DNA from 3 places in the Rhodopseudomonas sp. RCAM05734 genome. Region 1 is predicted to be linked to each of the others. Evidence: predicted binding sites of a transcription regulator. Region 1 holds the regulator's gene; each other region holds the start of a gene.

Region 1 (9,819 bases):
TGTTGGGACCGACGGCCTTCTTGACGGCCTCGATGTCGCCGAACGGCATCTGGTCGAAACCCTCGAGCGGCTTGCCGTAGCCTTCGAGATATTTTGCAGCGCCGGTGGCGGCGAGCGTTCCGAGGGTACGGCCGTGGAACGCGCCTTCAAACGTGATGATGCGGGTTCGCTCGGGCTGGCCCTTGGAGAAATGATAGTGGCGCGCCATCTTGATCGCGCATTCCATCGCCTCGGCGCCGGAATTGGCGAAGAACACGTAGTCGGAAAAGCTCTCTTCGCACAGACGCGCGGCGAGACGCTCGCCGTCCGGGCTCTTGAACAGGTTCGACATGTGCCAGAGCTTGGTGGCCTGCTCCTGCAGGGCGGCGACCAGATGCGGATGGCAGTGACCGAGCGAATTCACCGCGACGCCGCTGGTGAAGTCGAGATAGCGCTCGCCGTTGATCGCGGTCAGCCAGACGCCCTCGCCCGAGGTGAAGGCGAGATCCGCCCTGGCAAATACCGGCAGCAAATGAGACGTGCTTGCGCTCTTGGTCATAACCAATCCGATCGGAACTTCGGGTGACTGGGCGAACGCGCCTGTGCGAGATCGGACAACCTACCCCGGAAACGAAACGTGCCGCCTTTCCAGGCGGCACGTGGGCATTATTCTATGGTGACGGCGGTGGCTGTCAACCTCGGCGCACCGCGGAAACCCCGTAGTATTCCGGTGACGGCCCCGACGATCGAGGCAACTATTGGAGTCCGGGTGCGTTTCCCTGATGACAGAATCGCACAAAAAACCGATTTCTCTGTTTTGCAAGCACAAGGATGTGGACGCGCGATGCCTGACTCTTGCGCCAGAGTCACGGCATATTGTAGCTTCTGATCTATCGGGTACGACATATCGTGCGCGATTGTGTTCCACTACGGTCCAGTGTTCGGCGTAAACGTCCGGTCGCAATTTTTGCGCCCGGCGAGCGCTAAGGGATTCGGACTGCAGGGATTTTTGTGACGCTGGAGTCGCTGCGCTGCCTGACATCGGCCGGCGCGACACGAAGGGAAGAGTGCGATGACGGTAATAACCTGGACCGACGATCGCGTCGAGCAACTGAAGAAGCTCTGGGAAGGCGGCCTGTCGGCCAGCCAGATCGCCGCAGAGCTCGGCAATGTGACGCGCAACGCGGTTATCGGCAAAGTCCACCGCCTCGGCCTGTCCGGCCGTGCCAAGAGCCCGACCTCGGCGGCGCCGCGTCCGCGCAAGGCGCGTCCGGCCCAGCACATGATGCGGGTTACGCGTCCGGTGGCCCGCGGCAACACCGCGCTGGCCCACGCCTTCGAAGTCGAAGTCGAGCCGGATCCGGTCACCTATGACAATGTGGTGCCGATGGCGCAGCGGCTGAGCCTGCTGCAGCTCAACGAGGCGACCTGCCACTGGCCGATCGGCGATCCCAGCAATCCGGAATTCTACTTCTGCGGCGGCAAGGCCCTGCAGAGCCTGCCCTATTGCGCGCACCACTCGCGCATCGCCTACCAGCCGGCAAGCGACCGCCGTCGGCAGGCACCGAAGCCGATCAGGTAGTCTGGTTTCCCGGACGCGGTGCGGCATCCTTTATGCCGCTCCGCAGATCCGGGATCCCGATTTCTTCTTTCCAGCAAACAACCGGGACCCCGGATCTGCGGCGCACCACGCCGCTCACGCGGCGCAGTGCACCGCGTCCGGGGAACACCGAAAATCTCCGAAGAAACTACTCCGCCGCCTTGTCGAAGCGGTCATCCAGCGCGTAGCCGGCGCCGCGGACGGTGCGGATCGGGTCCTGCTCGCCGCCGGGATTGAGCAGCTTGCGCAAGCGGCCGATGTGAACGTCCACGGTGCGCTCGTCGATGTAGATATCGCGCCCCCAGACGCTGTCGAGCAACTGCTCGCGGCTGAACACCCGGCCGGGATGCTCCAGAAAGAATTCGAGCAGCCGGTATTCGGTCGGACCGAGATCGATCGGTCGGCCGGAACGCGCGACGCGGCGCTTGTCGCGGTCGAGTTCGATGTCGCCGAACGCCAGCACGGTGGCAAGGCGCTCGGGCGATGCACGGCGCAACAGCCCCTTCACCCGCGCCAGCAGCTCCGGCACCGAGAACGGCTTGACGATGTAGTCGTCGGCGCCGGTGGCGAGACCGCGAACGCGTTCGCTCTCTTCGCCGCGCGCGGTGAGCATGATGATCGGCAACGCCTTGGTCTCGGGCCGCGCCCGCAGCCTTCGGCACAGCTCGATGCCGGACAGGCCGGGCAGCATCCAGTCCAGCACCACCAGGTCGGGCACGCTTTCCTTCAGCCTCGTATCGGCGTCATCGCCGCGCGCCACCGTCTCGACGTCATAGCCTTCGGCGTCGAGGTTGTAACGCAGCAGCGTGGTCAGCGCTTCTTCGTCCTCAACCACCAGAATGCGTGCGTTCATATGCGGTGTACCTTACGTATTGCCGGGAGCAGTGGCGAAGTTGGTCATGTCGCCCTTGGGGCGCTTATCGAGGATCTGCTGGCCCTCGATCATGTAGAACACGGTCTCGGCGATATTGGTGGCGTGATCGCCGATCCGCTCGATGTTTTTGGCGCAGAACATCAGATGGATGCAGAACGAGATGTTGCGCGGGTCTTCCATCATGTAGGTCAGCAGCTCGCGGAACAGCGAGGTGCAGATCGCGTCGATCTCCTCGTCGCCCTTCCACACCGCCATTGCTGCGGGCAGATCGTGCGCGGCATAGGCGTCGAGCACGGCCTTGACCTGCGACTGCACCAGATTGGTCATGTGCTCGAGGCCGCGGATCAGCTTCAGCGGATGGAAATCGCTGTCGAGCGCGTTGACGCGCTTGCCGATGTTCTTGGCGAGGTCGCCGATGCGCTCGACGTCGGTGGCGACGCGCATCGCACCGACGATCTCGCGCAGGTCGACCGCCATCGGCTGGCGCCGGGCAATGGTCAGCACCGCGCGCTCCTCGATGTCGCGCTGCATCTGGTCGATTTCCTGATCGGCGGCGACCACGCGCAAGCCGAGTTCGACGTCGCGCCGGACCAGCGCGTCGACGGAATCGGTGATCTGGCGCTCCGCCAGTCCGCCCATCTCGGCGACGAGCCGGGTCAGTTCCTGCAGGTCGCCGTCGAATGCCTTCGTCGTATGTTCAAAAGCCATAATCAATCCTCTCGCGCGATGCGCGTCAGCCGAAACGGCCAGTGATGTAATCCTGGGTGCGACGATCGGTCGGCGACGTAAAGATCTTGTTCGTGGGACCGAACTCGATCAGCTCGCCGAGATACATGAAGGCCGTGGAGTCGGAGACGCGCGCGGCCTGCTGCATGTTGTGCGTGACGATGGCGATGGTGTACTCGTCCTTCATCTCGTCGATCAGCTCCTCGATCTTCGCCGTCGAGATCGGATCCAGCGCCGAACACGGCTCGTCGAAGAGGATCACTTCCGGCCGCACCGCGATGGTGCGGGCGATGCACAGGCGCTGCTGCTGGCCGCCGGACAGGCTGAGCCCGGAGGCGTTGAGCTTGTCCTTGACCTCGTTCCACAGCGCGCCGCCGCGCAGCGCCTTCTCGACCCGGCCGTCCATCTCCGACTTGGAGATCTTCTCGTACAGGCGCACGCCGAAGGCGATGTTCTCGTAGATGGTCATCGGGAACGGGGTCGGCTTCTGGAACACCATGCCGACCCGGGCGCGCAGCAGATTGAGGTCGAGCTTGGGGTCGAGCACGTTCTGGCTGTCGAGCATGACCTGGCCCTCGGCGCGCTGGCCGGGGTAGAGGTCGTACATGCGGTTGAAGATGCGCAGCAGGGTCGACTTGCCGCAGCCCGACGGGCCGATGAAGGCCGTGACCTTGTTGGCGATCAGGTTGAGGTTGATATGCTTCAGCGCGTGATGCTCGCCGTAATAGAAATTGAGGTCGCGCACGCTGACCTTGGGCCGCTCGTCGCCCTGCACCGCCGAGGGCGGCACTGCAACGCCGGGAACGCTGGTGGAAATCGAAAGCTCACTCATTTGGTTGTCCTCTCGGCGCCGAGAATGCGTGCACCAATGTTCAGGGCAAGTACGGTCAAGGTAATGATCAGGGCGCCGCTCCAGGCGAGCTGCTTCCAGTATTCGTAGGGGCTTTGCACGAAGTTGTTGATGGTCACAGGCAGGTTGGCCATGGTCTTGGTGAGATCCAGGCTGAAGAACTGGTTGCTCAGCGCGGTGAACAGCAGCGGTGCCGTTTCGCCGGCGACGCGGGCCGTCGCCAGCAGTACGCCGGTGATGAGGCCGGCGCGGGCCGCACGATAGGCGATGCGGCGGATCACCAGCGAGCGCGGCAGGCCGAGCGCCGAGGCCGCCTCGCGCAGTGGGTTGGGCACCAGGCCGAGCATGTCCTCGGTGGTGCGCACCACCACGGGGATGACGATCACCGCCAGCGCCAGCGCACCGGCGAAGGCCGAGAAGCCGCCCATCGGCACCACCACCGCGCCATAGACGAACAGGCCGATGATGATCGACGGCGCCGACAGCAGGATGTCGTTGATGAAGCGGATCACGTCGGTGAGCCGGTCGTTCTTGCCGTATTCGGCGAGATAGGTGCCGGCCAGCAGGCCGAGCGGCGCGCCGATGCCGACGCCGATCACCGTCATGATGATCGAGCCGACGATGGCGTTGAGCAGGCCGCCTTCCGTCGAGCCGGGCGGCGGCGTGTTCTGGGTGAAGATCTGCACGCTGATGCCGGCGAGGCCGTTGGTGAACAGCGTGAACAGGATCATCGCCAGCCAGCTGACGCCGAACAGGGCGGCGGCGAAGCACAGCGTACGGATCGTCATGTCGATCCGCCGGCGGTGGGCGTAAATCGGGTTCATGTTAGTTGCCCGCCTTCTTCTCAAGCCGCATCAGCATCAGGCGCGCGCCCGACAGCACGAAGAACGTCAGCACGAACAGCAGCAGGCCAAGCAGGATCAGGCCTGACTGATGCAACCCGTCGCTTTCGGCGAATTCGCTGGCGATCGCCGCCGAAATAGTAGTGCCGGGCCCGAACACCGAACCGGAGATCTTGAACGAGTTGCCGATGATGAAGGTCACCGCCATGGTCTCGCCGAGGGCGCGGCCGAGCGCCAGCATAACGCCGCCGATCACGCCGACGCGGGTGTAGGGGATGACGACGTTGCGGACGACTTCCCAGGTGGTGCAGCCGACGCCGTAGGCGGCCTCCTTGAGCACCGGCGGCACGGTCTTGAACACGTCCACCGAAATCGAGGTGATGAACGGAAGCACCATGATGGCGAGGATCAAAGCGGCGTTGAACAGGCTGAGATAGGACGGCGGACCGGCGAAAATGGTGCCGAGGACCGGCACGCCTTCGAACGTGTTGATCATGAAGGGTTGCACGTGGTTGGCCAGGAACGGGCCGAGCACGAAGAAGCCCCACATGCCGTAGATGATCGAGGGAATGCCGGCGAGCAGCTCGACGGCCATGCCGATCGGGCGGCGCAGCCACTGCGGGCACAGCTCGGTGAGGAAGATCGCGATGCCGAGGCCGACCGGGATGGCAATCGCCATGGCAATGACCGAGGTGATCAGCGTGCCGTAGATCGGGCCAAGCGCGCCGAGCACCGGCGGATCGGCGGACGGCGCCCAGCGCGCGGTCCACAGGAAGGCAAAGCCGTATTCCTTCATCGCCGGCCAGGCGCCGGCAATGAGCGACAGGATGATGCCGCCGAGGATCAGCAGCACCGACATCGCGCAGGCCCGCGTCGCCCAGTAGAAGGCGACATCGCCAAACTTGAAGGCGCTCAGGGCCTTGGCGCGGTCGTAAGGTCCAGCAGCTTCCATCGATGAACTCTGAACAGCCATATCTGCCACGCCATTCCCCTGTCTGTTGTTACGCCAGTCTAACTGTCATTCCGGGATGCGACAGCCGGCGAAGCCGGATGGCGCAGGCCCCAGCCACCCCGATTGGAGTGGCGGGGAAGCCCGAAATGTTCTGAGCATCTTGAGGTTCCGGGGTCGCTCGCAGTAATCTGCTCGCGCCCCGGAACGTCGAGTTCAGCTCAGCTCTTGATATCAGCCGACCAGGTCTTCTCGATCAGCTTGACCACGGGCTCGGGCATCGGGATGTAGTCGAGCTCTTCGGCCATCTTGTCGCCCTTCTCGAACGCCCACTTGAAGAACTTGACGGCTTCGGCAGAGGCAGCCTTGTCCGCGGGGGTCTTGTGCATCAGGATGAAGGTCGCGGCAGTGATCGGCCAGGAAGCTTCGCCGGGCTGGTCGGTGAGGATCACGTAGTAGCCGGGAGCCTTGGCCCAGTCGGCGTTCGACGCGGCAGCCTGGAAGGCAGCGATGGTCGGCTGCACGGTCTTGCCGGCCTTGTTGATCAGCGCGGCATAGGTCAGCTTGTTCTGCTTGGCGTAAGCGTATTCGACGTAGCCGATCGCGTTCTTGGTCTGGCTGATGTTGCCGGCAACGCCTTCATTACCCTTGGCGCCAACGCCAACCGGCCATTCGACGGCGGTGCCCGAACCGACCTTGGTCTTCCAGTCGGCGGAGGCCTTGGCGAGGTAATCGGTGAAGTTGAAGGTGGTGCCCGAACCGTCCGAACGACGAACCACGGTGATGGCGGCCGAGGGCAGCTTCAGCTTCGGGTTCAGCTTGACGATCGCAGCGTCGTCCCACTTGTTGACCTTGCCGAGATAGATGTCGGCCAGCAGCTCGCCGGACAGAACCAGCTCGCCCGACTTGATGCCTTCGAGGTTCACGACGGGGACGATCGCGCCCATCACCATCGGCCACTGGACGAGGCCGTCCTTCTCGAGCGCGTCGGCCTTGAGCGGCGCGTCGGTGGCGCCGAAGGTCACGGTCTTGGCCTGGATCTGCTTGATGCCGGCGCCGGAGCCGATCGACTGGTAGTTGAGGCCGTTGCCGGTCTCTTTCTTGTAGGCGTCAGCCCACTTCGAATAGATTGGGAACGGGAAGGTCGCGCCCGCACCGGTGATGTCGGCAGCGAATGCCGACGTCGATGCGGCCACCAGGCCGGCAACGACGATTGCCTTGAGGAATTTCATGATGGTCTCCATCTGCTGAGCTAGGCGCCGGACGCGCCCGATCTTGCTCACGCCGCCCGTTTAGGGCTGGTCGACTGACCTTTTATGATGGTTCAGTGACAGTTGGATGACAGCGCCAACCCTTTGAAATTGCGTCAATTTATGGCGTAGAGGGAGTCTTCACCTGGGGAAAAGCGGCCGTAAAAGTGGCGCCATTCTTCGGCACGCTTTCGATCAAAAGCCGGCCGCGATGACGGTTAAGAATATGTTTCACCAGAGATAATCCGAGCCCGGTGCCGCCCTGCGCACGGCTGTCGCCGACGTCGACCCGGTAGAACCGTTCGGTGAGCCGAGGCAGATGTTCCGGCGCGATGCCGGGACCGAAATCACGCACCGCGACCCGCATCTCCGGCGCCCCCTCGGGCGATGTCGACGGCGCCACGGAGACCAGCACCTGGCCGCCGGACGCACCGTATTTCAGCGCATTCTCGATCAGGTTCTCGAACAGCCGCAGCAGCTCCTCGCGGTCGCCGGCGATCATGACGGGGTCGCCCGGCAGATCCATCTCGATGCGGACGCTGCGTTCGGCGGCCAGCGGCTCCAGCCCGTCACCGACCTGGCGGATGATCGGCAGCAGGTCGACCAGCGTATCCGGCCGGACATGGGCCGAGAGTTCGACCCGCGACAGCGACAACAGGTCGTCGATCAGCCGCGCCATTCGCGTGGCCTGGGTGTGCATGATGCCGAGGAAGCGCTCGCGGGCCTTGGCATCGTCTTTCGCCGGCCCCTGCAAGGTGTCGATGAAGCCGGACAGCGCCGCCAGCGGCGTGCGCAGCTCGTGGCTGGCATTGGCAACGAAATCTGCGCGCATTTCCTCGACCCGGCGCAGCGGCGTCTGGTCGTGGAAGGTCATCAGCATGCAGGTGTCGGCGCCGCCGAAGGCGGTCGGCACCGACAGCGGCGTCACGATCAATTCCATCCAGCGATCGACCGGGACGTGATCGAGATAGGTGGCGCGGCGCGGCTCGGTGCTGGCGATGGCCTCGCGCAGTGCGGTGATGATCTCCGGGGAGCGCAGCGCGAACTGCGCCAGTTCGTTCTTGCGCAGCGCCGGGGCAAGCTGGGCGGCGGCCGTATTGAGGTGGATGACGCGGCCGGCCCGGTCGAGCAGCACTGCGGGATCCGGCATGCCGGCGATGATCGCACGGACCGCCGGGGCTTCCACCGGATTGACGCCGAGCACTTCCTCGCGCGACGCGACCGCATCGTGCAGCCGCCACGGCACCAGCGCGGACGCGGCAATGCAGGCGAACACGATGCCGGCGCGGGTCGGCGACAGCTCGCCGAACACCACCAGCGCGACCAGCGCCAGCCCCGCCGAGAGCAGGATGATGGCGGAATGGCGCAGCCGGTCGGGCCATGGCGAGAACATGGTTGGGGAGGAAGCTTCAACAGCCATTTGGCGGAACGTCTCCCTGCTCCGGATTTGACGATCAGGCGCCGGAGCCGCCCTGTTCCTTGAGATGGCGGCGATCGGATTGGGCTTCAACCTCGAGCGCCGCCGCCATCTCGCGAATCTTCTTGGATTGCGCGCCCACGATAATCTCCCGACACGTCAGCAAGATTACAGAGATGAAGAATGGCGCCAGATAATACAGCACGCGAAACAGCAGCATGCCGGCCAGCAGCTCTTCCTTGTCCATCTGCCACAGGCCGACCAGCATGGCGGCGTCGAACACGCCGAGCCCGCCCGGCGAATGGCTGGCGAAGCCGAGCAGCGTCGCCGACACGAAAATGACCGCCACCACGACGAAGCCGAGATTGGGCTCTTCCGGCACCAGCATATACATGGCCAGCGCGCAGAAGCCGAGATCGACGATGCCGATGACGATCTGCAGCAGGGTCAGCGGGCCGCCGGGCAGCTCCACCGACCAGTGACCACGGCCGACGCAGCGCGGTTTGACCCACACCCAGGCAACGTAGCCGGCGAGCCCCGCCAGAATGCCGAACGCCACGATCCGGTTGAGCCATGGCGGCAGATGGTCGATCGCCGATGCCGCTTCCGGATGATAGGCGATGCCCATGCCGAGCACCGCGGCGTTGCCGAGCCAGAAGGTGAGGCCGGCCAGAAAGCAGATCTTGGCGACGTCGATGGCGTTGAGGCCCCATGCCGAATAGATGCGATAGCGCACCGCGCCGCCGGTGAAGACGCTGGCGCCGACATTGTGGCCGATGGAATAGCTGGCGAAGGCCGCCAGCGCATTGACGCGGTAGGGCACGTCGCGGCGCCCGATCGCCCGAACCGCAAACCAGTCGTAGAAGGTCAGGGTGAAATAGCCGGCCGCCACCGACAACGCCGCCAGCCCGATCAGCCGCGGCTCGGTCGCCATCATGGCCTCGTAGACCTTGTGGCCGTCGATGTTGCGCAACTTATGGTAGAGCATGTAACAGGCGAACGCGATGACCGCGACACTGATCAGCACACCGAGTTTGCGCAGGATTTGCTTCTCGCGCAGAAACGAGACCGCCCTGCGTATTGCTTCCAGCATCTCAACCTCGAATGCGATTTGACGACCAGGGGCAGTCAGCAGCCTCGGCGTCACCGCCGTCTCGTGTCTCCAGGGTCATCGCCGGATGACCGCGAAGACAATCTCGTAGCGTGTTTTACGAAAAAGAGGAATTCGGCGGAGGTGAATAAAAGAGTCGCAGCGTCAATATATTAGCTCGCGTCCAACAAACCAGAGGCGCAATTTTCCGGCACCGCTGCGGCAAAATGACAGCATTGCGG
Region 2 (9,819 bases), 3.2 Mb from region 1:
TCAGCAATCAGGTCGCCAGCGAAGTCACCGAGGTCAATCGCGGGACCAGCGAGACCGGCTCGGCATCGAACCAGGTTTTGTCAGCGGCACAGTCGTTGTCGGTCCAAAGCAGCCGCCTGAGAACTGAGGTCGCCAAGTTCCTGCAGACCGTTCGCGCAGCTTAAGCCAGGCGGCGCCAGCGCCGCCTCCAGGGCTCTTCCGCATTTGTGCAGCCGGACCGCGTTCCGGATAGTTGCCTTATCGCGACCGCCGCCTATCTTGAACGGATGACAGTCCGCTTCCCGTTCGACAACAGCTACGCCACCCTGCCCGCCAATTTCTTCGCACGCGTGGCGCCGACACCGGTGGTGGCACCGCGGCTGATACAGACTGAATCGTCCGCTCGCCATCCAGCTCGGTCTCGATCCGGACGCGCTGCAAACGCCGGAAGGCGTCGAGGTCCTCGCCGGAATGCGCGTGCCTGACGGCGCCGATCCGCTGGCCATGGCCTATGCCGGCCACCAGTTCGGCAGCTTTGTGGCACAGCTTGGCGACGGCCGCGCCATCCTGCTCGGCGAGGTCATCGATCGCGACGGCATCCGTCGCGACATCCAGCTCAAGGGCTCCGGCCCCACACCGTTTTCCCGACGCGGTGACGGCCGCGCGGCGCTCGGCCCGGTGCTGCGCGAATATATCGTCAGCGAAGCGATGTTCGCGCTGGGCATCCCGACCACGCGGTCGCTTGCCGCTGTGGTCACCGGCGAAAGCGTGGCCCGCGAAACCATGCTGCCCGGCGGAGTCCTCACCCGGGTCGCGTCCAGTCACATCCGGGTCGGCACCTTCCAGTTTTTTGCTGCCCGCGAGGATACCGCGGGGCTACGGGCGCTCGCCGATCACGTCATTGCCCGGCATTATCCAGAGGTGGCTGGCACCGAGCAGCCCTATCGCGCCTTGCTGGGCGCCGTGGTCACCCGGCAGGCCGAGCTGGTGGCGCGCTGGCTGCTGGTCGGCTTCATCCACGGTGTCATGAACACCGACAATTGCTCGATTGCCGGCGAGACCATCGACTACGGCCCCTGCGCCTTCCTGGACGACTACGATCCCCGCACCGTCTTCAGCTCGATCGACTCCATGGGCCGCTACGCCTACGGCAACCAGCCGCGCATCGCGCTGTGGAATCTGACGCGCTTTGCCGAAACCCTGCTGCCGCTGCTGGACGACGACCAGAAGGCGGCCATTGCCGTCGCGCAGGCCGTGCTCGGTGAATTCACAGAGACCTTCGACACTGCCTATCAGGTTGGCCTGCGCCGGAAGCTTGGCCTGTTCACCGCGCGCGACGACGATCCCGCACTGGCGCAGGACCTGCTCACGGCCATGACCGAGAATCAGGCCGACTTCACCCTGACCTTCCGGCACCTCGGCGAGTCGGCACGCGACCCGGCCCACGACTCGGAGGTCCGGGCCCTGTTCACCGATCCCGCCGCCTTCGACGTCTGGGCCGCCAACTGGCGCGCCCGCCTTGCCGAAGAGCCGCAGGATGCGGAGGCCCGGCACAATGCCATGCAGGCGGTCAATCCGGCCTTCATCCCGCGCAACCATCGCATCGAGGCCGTGATCCAGGCCGCGGTGAACAATGACGATTTCGCGCCGTTTCAGGAGCTTCTGACCGTGCTGGCCCGCCCGTTCAACGACCAGCCGGCGCTGGCTGCCTATGCCGACCCGCCGCTCCCCGGCGAGCGGGTATCGGAGACCTTCTGCGGCACCTGACCGGCGCCGGCTCGGGTGACGGCCCCGCCCCCGTCATCAAAGTTGCCCGAACACCCTTGACTCAACAGCGGTTTCGGCCGAACGCCTTGGCAAAAGTGTTATGGACCGTTCATGGAACTGATTACCACCACCGCACAGCTCACCGCCGCCTGCGAACGGCTCGCCAAGCATCCCGTCATCACGGTCGATACGGAATTCCTGCGCGAAACCACCTATTATCCCTTGCTCTGCGTGGTGCAGATGGCCAGCGCCGAGGACGCGCTGGTGATCGACACCCTGGCCGACGGCATTGACCTCAAGCCCTTCTTCGACCTGATGTCGAACGAGAAGGTGCTGAAAGTATTCCACGCTGCCCGGCAGGATATTGAAATCGTCTGGCACCGCGCGGGCATCGTGCCGCACCCGATCTTCGACACCCAGGTCGCCGCCATGGTGCTGGGCTATGGCGATTCCATCGCCTACGACCAGCTGGTCGAGCGCATCACCGGTCACCGCCCGGACAAGACCCACCGTTTCACCGACTGGTCGCGCCGCCCGCTGACCGAAGAGCAGGTGCATTACGCCGTTTCCGACGTCACCCACCTGCGCGACGTGTTCGCCGCACTGGACGCCGACCTCAAGAAGCGCGGTCGCAGCGACTGGGTGAGCGAGGAGATGGAGGTCCTGACCTCGCCGAAGACCTACGACTTCCACCCCGAGCGTGCCTGGGAGCGCCTCAAGACTCGGGTGCGCAAGCCCAAGGAACTCGCGGTGTTGATGGAAGTCGCGGCCTGGCGCGAACAGGAAGCGCAGAGCCGCGACGTGCCGCGCTCGCGCGTGTTGAAGGACGACGCCGTCGGCGACATCGCCACCCACGCCCCTACCACACTGGAAAAGCTCGCCAGCCTGCGTTCCCTGCCGAAGGGTTTTGATCGCTCAAAATGGGGCTCCGATATTGTCGCCGCCGTGCAGCGCGGCGTCGCGCGCGATCCGTCGACACTGCCGAAGATCGAGAAGCCGCGCGGCAACACCAATGGCGCGGCCATCGTCGAATTGCTGAAAGTGCTGCTGCGCATGACCTCCGAGCGTCACGCCGTGGCCAGCAAGGTGATTGCCACCGTCGACGATCTCGAGCAGATCGCCAACGACGACAACGCCGACGTCGGCGCGCTGCGCGGCTGGCGCCGCGAGATGTTCGGCGAAGCGGCCCTTGCCCTGAAGCAGGGCCGGCTGGCGCTGGCGATCGAAAAAGGCCGCGTCGTCAGGGTCGACCGGAGTTAATCCATCAGCGCCGGATGATCGACCCGGCCCGCCCGACCAGCCGCGCCAGTTGCTTGAAGCGGCTGCCGACGCGATCGGCGACGAGATCGACGATGCGATGCTCGAACACCAGCATCATTTTGCGCTCTTTCGAGGTGAAGTGGATCGCGGGCAGCACGCCGGGCCGCGCCGCGGAAATCAGATGCGCCACGCGAAACGCCGCGCCGAGAATGCGCGCGCGCTCGATCTGTGCCGGCGTCACCAGAGCGCGAACCTGCAAAGGCGGCTCGTTCTGCTCGCTGAGCCCCGCATAGCGGTAGAATACCGACAGCGCGAGGAACGCGCGCCCCTGATGGTCGATGGAGCCGAAATTGCCGTTGGTGATCAGACTTAATGCCTGCTCGCCGCGGTGATCCGGATGCGCGCGCCAGCCAGTGTCCGACAACAAGCACGCGACATGGCGCAACCGCTTGTCTTCCGGCGTTTCCTTGAGGCGCGCGACCCTGACGAAGCGATCGGTCCAGCTTTTCAATTCCTCGGCATGCCGCGCCGACCGTGACAGCAGCACGTTCATAGCCTGCGCAGCGCAGACCAGCCCGTCCTGCACACGTTGGGCGGGGGGCAACATTTCGTAGAGCAGGCCCTCGCGCACGCCATAGGTGGAAAACACGATGGTCTTCGGCTGCGCCGTCAGAATCAGATGTTCGAGCACCAGCGCCGCATAGACCAGCAGCGGCTGCCGGGCTTCGGCGATGGATTCGAGATTGGCGAGCATGTTGGCGGTCGCCAGCCGGCGCACGCGCCGCACAAAACTGAGCGCATCCGCTGCCGGTATGGAATAGCCGTGCATCACCTTCAGCGAGTATCCGCTCTGGATGATGTGCAATCGCGCCAGCGCGCGCCAGGTGCCGCCGACCGCATAGAAATTGCGCCCGCGAGCGGCTGTCAGCTGCGTGACGCCGATCAGCGCAGACTTGACGATCTTCTCGGCACGTTTCGGCGACTTCTGCGAGGCGTCCTGCAGCGCCAGGCTGCCGAGCGGCAGCGTGATGCCGGTTCGTACGGCATTGCCTTTCACATCGATCAGTTCGAGCGATCCGCCGCCGAGGTCGCCGACGATACCGTTCGGCTTGTGGATGCCCGAGATCACACCCAGCGCCGACAGCTTCGCCTCGCGCGGACCGGAAATGATCTGGATCTCACAGCCGCAGATCTTCTCCGCCGCGACGATGAAGTCGGGCCCGTTCTTGGCATCGCGCGCTGCGGCGGTGGCGATGGCATAGACACGCCCCACCTTCATGACCTTGCAGAGTGCGCGAAACCGGCGCAGCGCCGTCAATGCCTTGCCGACCGCATCGGCGGCCAGCAGACCCGTGGTCTGCACTTCACGGCCGAGGCCGCACAGTGCCTTTTCGTTGAACAGCGTAACCAGGCTTCGGGTCAGCGATTCATAGACGACGAGTCGCACCGAGTTGGAGCCAATGTCGATCACCGCGACACTGGCTTCGCGTTTGCGTGCGCGGATTGTCACCGAGCGGATTCCTTACGACGACTGCTGACGCTCGGCTTTGCGCGTGAGGCGGCGCGGCGAGGATTCTTTGAGCGATTTGCCACGGCCAGACAGACTTGGATGCGTCATGAAGTAACTATGTACGTTGAAGGGTTCCTCACCCTTCGCGGCCTTCATACGCGTTGACGACCCGTCCGGCAACAACTGCCAGCTCTGCTCGTTATCCTTCAGGTTCGCCACCATGATTTGCTCGAGAACCTGTTGATGAACGGTAGGATTTTGCAGCGGGCACAGGATCTCGACGCGGCGGTCGAGGTTGCGCGGCATCATGTCGGCCGAGGAGATATAGACCGCAGCCTTGGCGCTCGGCAGGCCGTGGCCCATGCCGAAGCAATAGACGCGGCCGTGTTCGAGGAACCGGCCGATGATCGACTTGACGCGGATGTTCTCCGACAGGCCTGGCACGCCGGGCCGCAAGCAGCAGATGCCGCGCACGATCAGCTCAACCGTGACCCCGGCGTTGGAAGCGTCGTACAGCGCGTCGATGATGTCGGGATCGACCAGTGAATTCATCTTCAGCCAGATCGCACCCGGCTTGCCGGCGCGCGCGAAGGCGGCCTCGCCCTGGATGTGCTCAATCATCCGCTTGCGCAGCGTCAGCGGCGACACCGCCATCTTCTCGATGTCGCTCGGTTCGGCATAGCCTGTGATGTAGTTGAACACCCGCGCCGCGTCGCGGCCGATGGTCGGATCGGACGTGAAGTAGGACAGGTCGGTGTAGATGCGCGCGGTGACCGGGTGGTAGTTGCCGGTCCCGGTGTGGACGTAAGTGGCCAACGTGCCGCCCTCGCGGCGGACCACCAGCGACAGCTTGGCGTGGGTCTTTAACTCAAGGAAGCCATAGACCACCTGAACGCCGGCGCGTTCGAGATCGCGCGCCCATTTGATGTTGGCCTCCTCGTCGAAGCGTGCCCGCAATTCGACCAGCGCAGTGACCGACTTGCCGGCCTCCGCGGCTTCCACCAGCGTGCGCACGATCGGCGAGTTGTTCGAGGTGCGATAGAGCGTCTGCTTGATCGCCACCACGTCGGGATCGCGCGCCGCCTGCTGCAGGAACTGGACCACCACGTCGAAGGACTCGTAGGGGTGGTGAACGACGAGGTCCTTCTGCCGGATCGCGGCAAAGATGTCGCCGCCGTGGTCGCGGACCCGCTCCGGATGGCGCGGGACGTAGGGCACGAATTCCAGGTCGGAACGGTCGAGGCGCGTCAGTTGCGACAACTCGTTCATGGCCAGCACGCCGTCGACCAGCAGGATCTCGTCATCGCTGGTGGACAGCGCGCGCTGCACGAAGGCGCGCAGTTCGGCGGGCATCGTGGCTTCGATTTCCAGCCGGATCACCGATCCCCGGCGCCGCCGCTTCAGCGCGGTCTCGAACAGCCGCACCAGATCCTCGGCCTCTTCTTCCACTTCCAGTTCGCTGTCGCGGATGATGCGGAAGGCGCCTTGCCCCTTGACCACATAGCCGGGGAAAAGCCGGCCGATGAACAGGCCGGTGGCCTGCTCCAGCGTGATCAGGCGGGCCGCACTGTCTTTCCCGGTGCTGGGCAGCCTGATGAAACGGTCGATCTTGCCGGGCATGCGGATCAGCGCATTCATCGGCTTGCCGTCAGCGACGCGCGCCAGGTGCAGCGCGATAGTGAAGCCGAGGCTGGGGATGAACGGGAACGGATGCGCCGGGTCGATCGCCAGCGGCGTCAGCAGCGGAAAAATGTTGTGGAGAAAATGGTCCTCGATCCAGGTCCGCTCCGCCTTGGTGGCGTCCTTGCCATCGAGCAGCACGATGCCGACATCGGCCAGCATGCTGCGCTGGTCGCGCCAGATCGCCTGCTGATCGATGGCCAGCTTCGACACCGCCTCGTTGATCAGCGCCAGCCGCTCCGCCGGAGTCAGGCCGTCCGGGCTGCGCTCGGTGATGCCCTCGCGGACCTGGGCCTTGAGGCCGGCGACGCGGACCATGAAAAACTCGTCGAGATTGTTCGCGGAGATCGACAGGAAGCGCACCCGCTCCAGCGCGGGATGGCCGGGATTGACGGATTCCTCGAGCACCCGGCGGTTGAAGTGCAGCCAGGACAGCTCGCGATTGATGAAGCGCTCAGGCCCCGAAGCAATTACCGCAACAGGTTGGGGTTCGCCATTTTTTTCTTCAATAACAATATCTTGCGTCGATTCCATAACGTTTCGATCCATCCCGATTCCGGTCGTATTGGCGCGCTGGCAATCGGCCCGAACCATGTGCGAACCACATGACACTTCGATGACATTGATGAACTTGCCAGCGACGCCGTCAAGCGCGGCATCGCGCTCCTGGGAGGCTAAGTCAGGCGTCGCGCAGCAGTTCCGCGGCCAATGCGCGCGTCACCGGACGGCCCCGCCGCAACGCCTCGGTATCGAGCAATTCGACCGCCTGTCGGGCTGCGGCAAAAGATCGCTCGATCCGGCTGGCGAGATAACTCACCACGGTTTCGTCCACGGTCAGTTGCCGGTCGGCGCAAAACTTGACGATGAGTGCACGCAGCAGTTGATCGTCGGGCGGCATCAGATTGATTACCGGCACCGCGCGCAGGCGCGAGCGCAGGTCGCGCAGTTCGATCGGCAGTGCGGCCGGGGCGACCCGCGCGGTGATCAGCACGAAGGCTTCGTCTTCGCGCGCAAGATTCAGTAGGTGAAACAGCGCGCGCTCATCCAAAGTGGCAACGTCGAGATCCTCCACCACCAGCGCGCCGGTGGCGAGAGCTCCGGGCACGGAAGCGGCGGTCAGGGCATGGGCGCCGGTCGAGCGGGCACCGGCCTCTTCCGCCCAGATCGCCGCGAGATGGCTCTTCCCGGAGCCTTCGGGGCCGACCAGCAGCATCACGCGGTTCGGCCAGTCCGGCCAGCTCGTCGATCAGGCCGAGCGCAGCCGCATTGGCCGGGCCCTCAAGAAAATTGTCGCGGGACAGGCTTTCCGCATGGGGCAGCGCGAACGCCAGCCGTCGAGGTTGTACGCGGCCTGTCACACAGTCACTCCATGCCTGACGGCCTGCCCGGTCAGGGCGATCAGCGGGTTGGCTCGATCGTGCTCATATGCCGCATCCACTCGACCAGATAGAGGGACACCGAAAGCAAGGTCAAGACCGTCACAAAACCCATTAGAATCAAATCGTAAGGGGACGATTTGAAGCCAAATCCGAGGGCCGCGAGAACCAAGGCGGCGAATGCCACCTGGGCCACCGTATTGAGCTTCGACACCATCAGCGGCTTCATCGGGATCGGCTTGCCGAACAACCATGACACAATCACGGCGCCGACGATCATGATATCGCGCGACACCACCAGAATGACGATCCAGCGCGGCACCGCGCCCCAGATGCCCAAAGCGACATAGATGGAAACCAGCAGCGCCTTGTCGGCGAGCGGATCGAGCAGCGCGCCCAGATCGCTTGCCATATTGAAGCGCTTGGCAAGAAATCCGTCCACGGCATCGCTGACCCCGGCAATCACGAATATTGCGAATGCGATTTCCATCTGGCTGGAGGCGATTGCCCAGACGATGACCGGCACCAGCAGAATGCGGCCGAGCGTAATAATGTTTGGAATACTCAACGTGGGCTTCCCGGCTCGGTCTGTTTCGCAATCCGGGCTTTGGCGGCCCTGACCGGCTGACGCTGTACATAGTCCATACCGGGCCTGCTTGCGAGCCATTGCACGCGACCGGAATCCGACGTAACCAGCCGAAATTACACCGTTTTGCTTAATGCCAGGAAACCGGCCATGACCGACCCGAAAAAAGGCCTCACCTACGCGGATGCGGGCGTCGATATCGATGCCGGCAACCGGCTGGTCGACCTCATCAAGCCGATGGTCCGCGCCACCGCGCGCGCCGGCGCGGATTCCGAGATCGGCGGCTTTGGCGGCCTGTTCGATCTCAAGGCGGCCGGCTTCAAGGATCCGGTCCTGGTCGCGGCCACCGACGGCGTCGGCACCAAGGTCAAGATCGCCATCGAAGCCGGCGTGCATGACGGGATCGGCATCGACCTGGTCGCCATGTCGGTCAACGACCTCGTCGTCCAGGGCGCCGAGCCGCTGTTCTTTCTCGACTACTTTGCCTGCGGCAAGCTCGATCCGGAGGCCGTCGCAGCGGTCATCGCCGGCGTGGCCGAAGGCTGCCGGGAGTCCGGCTGCGCATTGATCGGTGGCGAGACCGCCGAGATGCCCGGGCTCTACAAGGACGGCGACTACGACCTCGCCGGCTTTGCCGTGGGCGCCGCCGAGCGCGGCACGCTGTTGCCGACCAAAGACATTGCCGCCGGTGACGCCGTCATCGGCCTCGCCTCCTCCGGCGTGCATTCCAACGGCTTCTCGCTGGTGCGCAAGATCGTCGAGAACTCCGGCCTCGCTTATTCCGCGCAAGCGCCGTTCCTGCCGATCATGACCCTGGGCGGTGCGCTGCTGACCCCGACCCGGCTCTACGTCAAATCCTGCCTGCGCGCGATCCGCGAGACCGGCGCCGTCAAGGGCCTCGCCCACATCACCGGCGGCGGCTTCACCGACAATATCCCGCGCGTGCTGCCTAAGGACCTCGGCGTCCGCATCGACTTGAACGCGCTCACCGTGCTGCCCGTGTTCAAGTGGCTGGCCGAACAAGGCGGCATCGCCGAACTCGAACTGCTGCGGACCTTCAACTGCGGCATCGGCATGATCGCCATCGTCAAGCCCGACGCCGTGCAGGCGGTGATGGACATCCTCCGCGAGGGCGGCGAAGTCGTGACGCTGCTCGGCGAAGTCATTGCCACCGAGGGCGAGGAGCGCGTGATTTATGACGGGCATCTCGACCTGACCCTGTGAGGCCGTGATGCGCCGCCGCGTCGCTATCCTGATTTCCGGGCGCGGGTCCAATATGACCGCGCTGATCGATGCCGCAAAGGCTGACGGCTTTCCCGCCGAGATCGTCGTCGTGATCTCGAACAAGGCGGATGCGCCCGGCCTGGTCAGCGCCAACGCGCGCGGCATTGCCACGCGGGTGGTCGAGAGCCAGCCCTTCGGCAAGGACCGCGCGGCCTTCGAAACCACCCTGCAGCAAGCCCTGGACGATTGCAGCGTCGACCTGATCTGCCTCGGCGGCTTCATGCGGCTGTTCACTGCCGATTTCGTGCGGCGCTGGTACGGCCGCATGCTGAACATTCACCCGTCGCTGCTGCCGTCCTTCCCCGGCCTCGATCCGCATGGCCAGGCGTTGCGCGCCGGCGTCAAGATCTCCGGTGCCACGGTGCACTTCGTCATTC
Region 3 (9,819 bases), 190 kb from region 1:
GCCGCAAGCCCGGTGCCGCCGGCAGCGCCGAGCACCGCCAGCGTCTCGCCGGGCTTCGGGCTGGCGCGGTCTTCCAGCGCATGCAGCGCGGTGCCGTAGGTGATGATGCAGCCTGCGGCGCGATCGAAGTCGAGGTTGTCGGGAATCTTCACCGCAGACGCCGCGGGCACGGCGACCTTCTCGCGCGCGCCGTTGTAGCCGACCGAGGCCACCACGCGGTCGCCCACCTTGAGGTCGCTGACGCCTTCGCCGACGCTGTCGATCACGCCCGCGACTTCGGCCGCCGGCGAGAACGGGAACGGCGGCTTGATCTGGTACTTGCCCTGGATCATCAGGATGTCGAAGAAATTCAGCGCCGCGGATTTGATCGCGATCACCACTTGGCCGGGTTCGGCGACGGGATCCGCGATGTCGGCCAATACGAGATCGTCGGGTTCGCAGAACTGCGAGCAGAGAATGGCTTTCATCGACATCTGACCTTCTGATTGAGACAGTTGGTGCTTCTTGCCGGATTTGTCGGATGCCTACAATCTGATTCGCATCCGTGCCTGCCGGGCTGCCTTTCCAAACCGGGGTTTCCCGGTTAAGTCAGACGACGTGACGGCGCGGATGCGGGCCATCTTCCAGTCACAATAATGAGGGATCGAGACTTGATGTTGGTGCGGCGAATTCTGACGGTTGTGGCGATGGGCGCGTTGATGGGCAGCATGTCCAGTGGCGTGCATGCGCAGAGCGCCCCGTCCAAAGGCGCAAAACCGGCTGCGGCGAAACCTGCGCCGGCGAAGCCGGCCACTACTGCCGCCAAGCCCGCTGCGGCCACGCCTGCCGCCGCGAGCGGCGGCGCCGAGCCGACCCTGATCGGCCAGTTCGGTACCTGGGGCGCCTACACCGCGACCCCGAACGGCAAGAAGGTCTGCTTCGCGCTGGCCAAGCCGTCGTCGTCGAAAACCAATCCGCCGAATCGCCCGCGCGATCCCGCCTATGCGTTCATCTCGACGCGTCCGGCCGAGAAGGTCGTCAACGAAGTCTCGATCATGATCGGCTACCAGCTCAAGCCCGGCTCGGAATCGGCGCTGGAAGTCGGCGGTGCGCGCTACGCCATGTATACCCAGGGCGACGGGTTGTGGATCAAGAACGCCGCCGAGGAAGAGCGCATGGTCGAAGCGCTGCGCAAGGCGCCCGATGTCACGGTCAAGGGCGTCTCTGCCAAGGGCACCGAGACCACCGATACCTTCTCGCTGAAGGGGCTGGCGCAGGCGCTGGACCGGCTGGCTCAGGATTGCCGCCGCTAATTTCTTGTCCCGGGCGCGTGCGCCGCAGAACCGGGACCGCCAAAAAGCCGTGGCCGTAACGGTCCCGGATCTGCGGAGCGGCACTTCGCGCCGCACCGCGTCCGGGACAAGTGGCCGATTTCCCGCTAAATCATTGCCGCCGTTAATATTGCCGCAATTAGCGCCTTTTCAGGGCGTGCCGGAAAGCCTATCTGAGGCTGACATTCCCGCGACATCACAGATCGACCACCATGACCCCTGTTTCAGCCGAGGCCGGTTCCGCCATTGACGTCCCGACGGGCGTTCCGCACGGCGAAGCGCCGCTCGAGAAGACTGCCCTCGAGACCTATGTTCCGCTGGCGAAACCGTCGCTGATCGGCCTGTCGCGGGCGGAAATCGCCGATCAGCTCGGCTCGATCGGGGTCGCGGTGGCCCAGCGCAAGATGCGCAGCCAGCAGCTGTGGCACTGGATGTATGTCCGCGGGGTCCAGAACTTTGCGGAGATGTCCAGCATTTCCAAGGATATGCGGGCGCAGCTCGAACAGCATTTCACGGTCGCGCGGCCGGAAGTCGTGGCCGAGCAGATCTCCAATGACGGGACCCGCAAATGGCTGCTGCGGCTGCCGAGCGGCACCGCCGGCGAGAAGGCCCATGAGGTCGAGTGCGTCTATATCCCCGAGACCGACCGCGGCACGCTGTGCGTCTCCTCGCAGGTCGGCTGCACCCTGACCTGTTCGTTCTGCCACACCGGTACCCAGCGGCTGGTGCGCAACCTGACACCCGGCGAGATCGTCGGCCAGGTCATGGTCGCCCGCGATCGCCTCAATGACTGGGCCGACCGGGAGACTCCGAACGGCAACCGTCTCGTCACCAATGTGGTGATGATGGGGATGGGCGAGCCGCTGTACAATTTCGACGCGGTGCGCGACGCGCTGCTGATCGTCTCCGACAATGAAGGCATCGGCATCTCGCGCCGCCGGATCACTCTGTCGACCTCCGGCGTGGTGCCGAACATTTTCCGCACCGGCGACGAGATCGGCGTGATGCTGGCGATCTCGCTGCACGCGGTGCGCGACGAGTTGCGCAACGAGCTGGTGCCGATCAACAAGAAATATCCGCTGGCGGAACTGCTGCAGGCCTGCCGCGACTATCCCGGCGCCTCCAATGCGCGGCGCATCACCTTCGAGTATGTGATGCTGAAGGGCGTCAACGATTCGCTCGACGATGCCAAGCTGCTGGTGAAGATGCTGAAGGGCATCCACGCCAAGATCAACCTGATCCCGTTCAACCCGTGGCCTGGCACCAAATACGAGTGCTCGGACTGGGACCAGATCGAGAAGTTTTCCGAATACGTCTTCAACGCTGGCTACTCCTCGCCGGTGCGCACCCCGCGCGGCCGCGACATTCTCGCCGCCTGCGGGCAGCCGAAGTCGGAGACCGAAAAGCTCTCGGCACGCGAGCGCGCCGCATTGCGCGCCATGGCGATGACGGACTGATGCAGAACCTCATGGTGAGGAGCGCGACTTCGCGCGTCTCGAACCATGAGGATGAACTGCCCTCGCCCTTCGAGACGGCGCAAAATGCGCCTCCTCAGGGTGAGGGGCCAGCACATGATGCGGCGAAGAAGAGATTACAATGTCCCTGATCGGCCGGTTGTTCGTCGTCCTGTTCGGCTTCCTTGCCGCCTGCCTCGTGGCCGGCGGCATTGTCGTCTGTGCGATCCTATTTCCGGAAATGAGCGCACTCGACACCGGCGGCTTCGATCCCGACGCGCTCAATGTTCTGCTCGGCTTCGGCTTTATCTTCGTCAGCGGATTTGCGCTGCTGCCGGCGCTGGTGATCGTTGTCATCACCGAGGCCTTCGACGTGCGCAGCGCGCTGGCTTATGCGATCGGCGGCGCGGTGGTGGGTCTTGCCTGCTATCTCGGCCTGATCCCCTTCGATCCCGCGACACTGCATTTCGACGGCATCGTTCGCCGTCACCTCGAAGTGATGACGGGGGCCAGCATCGTTGGTGGCCTGATCTACTGGGTGATCGCCGGTCGCAATGCCGGCCGCTGGCGGCAGCCGAGGGGCGTTTTGCCGCAGCCGCCAGCCCCGCCCTCATCCTGAGGCGCCGCCGCAGGTGCGACGGCCTCGAAGGATGACATTTCGCAGCCTTTTCATCTGCACCCTCGTCGGCTAAACCGCCCGCCATGAACCGGACCGGACTCTTCATTGCGCTTGGGCTTTGCCTCGTCGTCGGACTGACCTTCGGGCTCCATCCGGAACTCGACCTGAAGCTGGCGGCGCTGTTCTACGACCCCGCCACCAAGTCATTTCCGCTGAAATCCGATGCGCTGGCCGCATTCGCGCGCGATGCAGCCATGTGGATCTGCTGGGCCTTCGTTCTGCCGTCCATCGTCGCTTTGCTCGTCAAGCTGATCTGGCCGAATCGCAAGCTGCTGGTCCCCGGCCGCACCGTCATGTTCCTGCTGGTCACCATCATCCTCGCTGCCGGCATCCTCACCAACCTGACCTTCAAGAGCCACTGGGGCCGGCCGCGGCCGGTGATGGTGAGCGAATTCAGCGGTCCGTGGCAGTTCAAGGCGTGGTGGGATCCGACCGGCGAATGCGGCCGCAACTGTTCGTTCTTCTCGGGCGAGGGCGCCACCGCATTCTGGACCTTCGCGCCCGCCGCCCTGACGCCACCCGCCTGGCGGCCGGTGGCCTATGTGGCCGCCGCAGCGTTCGGCGCGGTGACCAGTGGCCTCAGAGTGGCGTTCGGCGGGCATTTCTTCACCGACGTGGCGATTGCCGGGCTGGTGACCTTCCTGGTGATCTGGCTGATCCACGGTTACATCTACCGCTGGCCCTCTACAAGATTGACGGATGAGGGCATCGATGCCGAACTGACCAAGCTGGCCTGGCCAAGCTATGCCTGGCGGCGGCGCCTGCTGGGTGGCCGCAGGCCCTCCAAGCCGTCCTTCGTCGACCGGATCACCGAGCAGCATCACGATTGAGCAGGCCGCTTGCGATGCCGCGTTGACGCGCTTTGCCTGGCCGGGCTATCGCTGGCGGCAGAAATTGCCCCGATTGGACGTTCGATGATCACGATCTTGAAGAGCCTGCCCCAGGAAAAAACGTCGGTATCGCCTTCTCCGGCGGGCTCGATACGTCCGCCGCGCTGCTGTGGATGAAGCAGAAGGGCGCTCGCGTCTTCGCCTATACCGCGAACCTCGGCCAGCCCGACGAGGCCGACTACGACGAGATTCCGCGCAAGGCCATGGAGTTCGGCGCCGAGAAGGCCCGCTTGGTGGATTGCCGCTCGCAGCCGGTTCATGAAGGTATCGCCGCCATCCAGGCCGGCGCCTTCCACGTCTCGACCGGTGGCATCGCCTATTTCAACACCACGCCGCTGGGCCGCGCGGTGACCGGCACCATGCTGGTCTCGGCCATGAAGGAAGACGGCGTCAATATCTGGGGCGACGGCTCGACCTACAAGGGCAACGATATCGAGCGCTTCTACCGCTACGGCCTGCTGACCAATCCGGACCTGAAGATCTACAAGCCCTGGCTCGACGACCAGTTCATCGACGAGCTGGGCGGTCGCGCCGAAATGTCGGCGTTCATGACCGCCCACGGCTTCGCCTACAAGATGTCCGCCGAAAAGGCCTATTCGACCGACAGCAACCTGCTTGGCGCCACGCACGAGGCCAAGGATCTCGAACACCTCAACACCGGCATCCAGATCGTCAAGCCGATCATGGGCGTGCCGTTCTGGCGCGACGATTGCGTCGTCAAGGCCGAGCGCGTCACGGTGCGGTTTGTCGAAGGCCAGCCCGTGGCGCTGAACGGCCAGACCTTCGCCGATCCCGTCGCTCTGTTCCTCGAGGCCAACGCGATCGGCGGCCGTCACGGCCTTGGCATGAGCGACCAGATCGAGAACCGGATCATCGAGGCCAAGAGCCGCGGCATCTACGAAGCGCCGGGCATGGCGCTGCTGCACATCGCCTATGAGCGCCTCGTCACCGGCATCCACAACGAAGACACCATCGAGCAGTACCGCATGAGCGGGATGAAGCTCGGACGGCTGCTGTATCAGGGTCGCTGGTTCGACTCGCAGGCCCTGATGCTGCGCGAGACCGCGCAGCGCTGGGTCGCGCGCGCCATCACCGGCGAAGTCACGCTCGAACTGCGCCGCGGCAACGACTATTCGCTGCTCAACACCGAGAGCCCGAACCTGACCTATGCGCCGGAGCGGCTCAGCATGGAAAAGGTCGAGGACGCGCCGTTCACGCCGGGCGACCGCATCGGCCAGCTCACCATGCGCAACCTCGACATCAGCGACACCCGCGCCAAGCTGGACCTTTACGCCAAGGCCGGCCTGCTGAGCGCCGGCGAGGGCTCCAGCATCCCGAAGCTGGATAACGACAAGAGCTGAGGATCGTGTCCCGGACGCGGTGCGGCGCGAAGTGCCGCTCCGCAGATCCGGGACCCATCTTTTCTTGCAGCAAGCTGGACCCCGGATCTGCGGCGCACCACGCCGCGAAGACGCGGCGCAGTGCATCGCGTCCGGGGAACGACCACCGCGAACTGACTCCAGCTCCGTCATTGACCCGTTATCCGGCCGTCGTAATGGAGGCCACCCGCCCGTGACGGGCGCTTGAGGCCTCCATCATGAAGTATCCCGTTGCCGCCGCAGCGTTTGCCCTGCTGCTGTCCAGCGCTTCGCAGCTCGCCGCGCAGACCATCTATCCGATAGACCGCGCCGATATCCTTGCCGGCGCGACTTTCGACTTCAAGGTGGAATTCCCCGGACCGGTCGACGCCGGGAATATCAAGGTCACCGTCAACGGCGCAGACGTTGCCACCGCGTTCGGCAAGGCTGCGACCTACATCGCGCGCGAGGATGGTAAGGAACAGTCGGCGCTGCTGCTGCGCGACGTCGCGCTGAGCAAGCCCGGGGCCTACACGATCGAGGTCAGCGACGGCACGACCAGCCGCTCCATCGCCTGGAACGTGTACGGCACCGGCGTCCGCAAGGCGAAGAACGTCATCCTGTTCATCGGCGACGGCCTGTCGCCGGCGCACCGCATCGGCGCGCGGCTGCTGTCGAAGGGCATCAGCGAGGGCAAGAGCCTCGGCAAGCTGGCCATCGACGACATGCCGCACATGGCTTTCGTGGCGACGGCAGGATCGGATTCGATCATCACCGATTCTGCCAATGCGGCCTGCGCCTATGCCACCGGCCACAAGACCGCGGTCAACGCGATGGGCGTCTATGCGGACCGCACCGCCAACCCGTTCGACGATCCGCGCGTCGAGACCATCACCAGCGTGATCCGCCGGCAGCGCGACATGGCCATCGGCATCGTCACCAACACCGAGATCGAGGACGCCACGCCGGCGGCCATGGTGGCGCATACCCGCCGCCGCGCTGCCTACGACCAGATCGTCGAGCAGTTCTTCGCCGCGAAGCCGGATGTGCTGATGGGCGGCGGCGCGGCGAACTTCCTGCCGCAGGCCAACGATGCCTCGAAGCGCAAGGATGACCTCGACTACATCGCGAAATTCCGCGACGCCGGCTATCCGTTCGCGGCGACCGCGCCCGAACTCAACGCGCTGGCGGCGAAACCCGACACGCGCAAACTGCTTGGCCTGTTCGCGCCGGGCAACATGGACGGCGTGCTCGACCGCAAGTTCCTGAAAGGCGGTGGGGTCAGGAAAAATCCGGAACAGCCGGATCTTACCGAGCAATTGCAGGGCGCGCTGAACATCCTGTCGCGTAACGACAACGGCTTCTTCCTGATGGTCGAATCCGGCCTGATCGACAAATATGCCCATGCCCTCGACATGGAGCGCGCGGTCTATGACACCATCATGCTCGACAATGCTGTGCGGCTGGCGCGCGACTGGTCGACCGCGCGCGGCGAGGATACGCTGATCCTGGTGGTCGCCGATCACAACCATCCGAACAGCCTGGTCGGCACCGTCAATGATGACATGGCTGCGCTGCCCAACACGCCGCTGCGCGAGCGCGTCGGCGTCTACGAAAAGGCCGGCTTCCCGAACTATCCCGCTCCCGACGCTGACGGTTATCCTTCGCGGGTCGACGTCAGCCGCCGCTTGGCGATCTTCTCGGCGAGCATCCCCGATCACTACGAGACGCTGCGTCCCAAGCTCGACAATCCCAACGAGCCCACCGAGAAGGGCGACACGCCCGGCAGCTTCAAGGCCAATGCGAAATACAAGGATGTGCCCGGTGCGGTGCTACGACTCGGCAACCTGCCGGCGATGATGAATGCCAGCGTGCATTCCGGCGAGGACGTCATCCTCACCGCGACCGGACCGGGCAGCGATCGCGTGCATGGATCGATGGATAATACCGAGGTGTTTCGCGTGATCGCCGATGCGCTGGGGCTGGCGGAGAAGCGCTGACTTTTTCCGGCTCTGCCTTTCAACTATCAAAATAAAAATGGCCGGGATTGCTCCCGGCCATTTTCTTAATCCAGCCGATCAGCGTGGCGGCGCGATGCCGGCCGGCGGCGGCGGCAATGACGCCTATCCGCCGTTTAGCAGCGGCGTGATGCGGCGGATGGTGACGCGGCGGTTGCGGCGTTCCGGGCCGTCCGTCGGCACCTTCAGATACTGCTCGCCATAGCCCTGCGACGTCAGGTTCTCTTCGGGCACCTGGAACTGCCGGGTCAGCAATTCGGCGGCGGCCTGGGCGCGACGGTCAGAGAGCGACAGGTTGTCGACGTCCGAGCCGACCGCGTCGGTGTGACCTTCGATCAGGAAGACCTCCTTCGGATTGCGCGAGATCGCCTTGTTGAGGCCGTCCGCGATGGCCTGCAACTTGGCCGCCTGGTCGGGGGCGATATCCCACGACCCGGTTGCGAAGTTGATGGTGTCGAGGTCGATCGACGGCATCAGCTGCCGCACCGACGGGCTGTAGCGAATCTCGTCCAGCGAGAAGCGTCGTGGCACGCGTTCCACCGGCGGCGCCAGCATGGTGTCGTAGATGAGCTCCGGCGATGCATCTTCCGACTCCACGATGTAGCGGTCGCGCGGGATGCGGATCACCGGCGGCGGCAGGTCGACATAGAAGCCACCGATCGCCTGGGGATCGCGATAGGTGTTGTCGATGATGATCACCTCGCGGCCCCGGTCGTCGCGGCGGATGCGGCGCAGCAGCTGGCCGTCGCGGCCGGTGACGGTGATGATCTGCGATCCATCCGGACGGATCACGATCGTGCGGGAATCGGCGCCGTCGCGCTCGACGCGAATATCGCGTGCGCCGTAGCGGAAGCGATCCATCTCGTCGTGCCGGATGAACGACTGCCCGTTCGGATCCTGCACGATGATGCGACCGGGTTCGGTGAACACCGTACGTCCGCCCTCGCGACGCTCGACACGCTGGCCGCGGAATTCGGTGATGTTGCGCGGACCTGGAGCCTGAGCACCCGGCGCGATCGGAGCCAGTGCCTGGGCCGGCGGGGGCGCCGCCGGGATCGGCGCTGCGGCGGGCGGTGCAACGGGCGCTACCGGTGCGCCGGGCGGCAACGTCGACTGTTTCTGCAGCTCGCGGCGCTGCTGGAAGCTGGGATCGGCGGCGGGCGCCCCTGCGGCAGGCGCGGCGGGTGCTACCGCGGCCGGCGCTGCGGCACCGGGCGCAACGGCGCTGGGTGCTGCAGGAGCTGCCGCACCTGGAGCGGTCGCCGGCGCACCAGGCGTACGAGCAGCCGGCGCTGGCGGGGCAGCGTTCGGCGCTGCAGGAGCCGCGGGAGGGGTGCCGGGAGCGGTTGCCGCCGGCGTGCCGGGAGCAGGTGCGGCTGCGCCATTCGGCCCTGCAGGACCGCGCGGGCCGTTGCGGTCGCGCTCGGGGCGACCGGACTCTGGCTCACCGGGACGTCCGGGGCGGCCGGCACCAGGTGCGGGGCGATCGGGTTCGGGCGCAGCGGCGGCGGGAGCGGGGGCTGCTGGTTTGGCACCAGGAGCTTCAGGCTTGGCAGCAGGCGCGACTGCAGCCGGGGTCTGCCGTGCGGCGGGCGGCGTCGGTGCAGCGGGTGGCGTTGGCGTCGCAGGTTTGGGCGCCGCGGCGGGCGGAGCTGGACGTTCGGGTGCGGCGGGCGGTGTCACCGGGCGCGGACGCTCCGCAGCCGGAGGCGTCGGTGCGGGGCGCTCGGCGGCCGGCGGCGCAGGAGGACGCGGCGGCTCGGCCGCTGGCGGTTTGGGGCGTTCCGGCGCAGCGGCAGGCGCAGGCGGACGTTCGGCTGCCGGTGGTGCGGGACGCGGTGCCTCGGCAGGGCGCGGCGGCGCAGCAGCCGGAGGAGCAGCAGGACGCGGTGCTGCAGCCGGCGGGGCTTTCGGAGGTGCCTTCGGTTCACCTTTCGGCTCTCCCTCGGGTGCCGGTGGCGCGGCCTGTGCAACTACAAACGATGCATCGGTTTGCGTCGCATGCAAAGCGGGTGCTGCGAACGACGCAACGCTGAGCGCTGTCGTGGCCAGTAGTACGAGGCGAATTTTTGTCATGATGAACTGAAGTCCTCTGGAAAATTCTAACGAG

What was found. Region 1 encodes PhoB, which activates phosphate uptake and scavenging genes when phosphate is short. Its sites were predicted from a motif close to TGTCATNNANCTGTCAT; they were not measured.
Region 2: ACUXVA_RS19640 (RNA degradosome polyphosphate kinase) is a predicted target of PhoB. The motif match lies at 6,802-6,818, and genes of this name have one in related genera.
Region 3: ACUXVA_RS05630 (alkaline phosphatase) is a predicted target of PhoB. The motif match lies at 5,860-5,876, and genes of this name have one in related genera.

What each region holds. Positions count from the first base shown of each region.
Region 1 covers NZ_CP199742.1:951,681-961,499, forward strand. The annotation lists gene ACUXVA_RS04675 (aspartate aminotransferase family protein) at 1-538, opposite strand, end outside; gene ACUXVA_RS04680 (GcrA family cell cycle regulator) at 1,052-1,561, shown strand; gene phoB (phosphate regulon transcriptional regulator PhoB) at 1,728-2,432, opposite strand; gene phoU (phosphate signaling complex protein PhoU) at 2,445-3,161, opposite strand; gene pstB (phosphate ABC transporter ATP-binding protein PstB) at 3,187-4,011, opposite strand; gene pstA (phosphate ABC transporter permease PstA) at 4,008-4,853, opposite strand; gene pstC (phosphate ABC transporter permease subunit PstC) at 4,855-5,853, opposite strand; gene pstS (phosphate ABC transporter substrate-binding protein PstS) at 6,042-7,052, opposite strand; gene ACUXVA_RS04715 (ATP-binding protein) at 7,192-8,490, opposite strand; gene ACUXVA_RS04720 (lysylphosphatidylglycerol synthase domain-containing protein) at 8,525-9,580, opposite strand.
Region 2 covers NZ_CP199742.1:4,159,769-4,169,587, reverse strand. The annotation lists partial or broken gene ACUXVA_RS19660 (methyl-accepting chemotaxis protein) at 1-164, shown strand, start outside; partial or broken gene ACUXVA_RS19655 (protein adenylyltransferase SelO) at 267-1,746, shown strand; gene rnd (ribonuclease D) at 1,858-3,006, shown strand; gene ppx (exopolyphosphatase) at 3,011-4,516, opposite strand; gene ACUXVA_RS19640 (RNA degradosome polyphosphate kinase) at 4,529-6,730, opposite strand; partial or broken gene ACUXVA_RS19635 (chromosomal replication initiator DnaA) at 6,876-7,554, opposite strand; gene ACUXVA_RS19630 (CDP-alcohol phosphatidyltransferase family protein) at 7,595-8,140, opposite strand; gene purM (phosphoribosylformylglycinamidine cyclo-ligase) at 8,309-9,382, shown strand; gene purN (phosphoribosylglycinamide formyltransferase) at 9,390-9,819, shown strand, end outside.
Region 3 covers NZ_CP199742.1:1,143,975-1,153,793, reverse strand. The annotation lists gene ACUXVA_RS05660 (NADPH:quinone oxidoreductase family protein) at 1-467, opposite strand, end outside; gene ACUXVA_RS05655 (invasion associated locus B family protein) at 699-1,292, shown strand; gene rlmN (23S rRNA (adenine(2503)-C(2))-methyltransferase RlmN) at 1,523-2,767, shown strand; gene ACUXVA_RS05645 (hypothetical protein) at 2,907-3,383, shown strand; gene ACUXVA_RS05640 (phosphatase PAP2 family protein) at 3,467-4,273, shown strand; partial or broken gene argG (argininosuccinate synthase) at 4,358-5,694, shown strand; gene ACUXVA_RS05630 (alkaline phosphatase) at 5,931-7,691, shown strand; gene ACUXVA_RS05625 (OmpA family protein) at 7,815-8,816, opposite strand.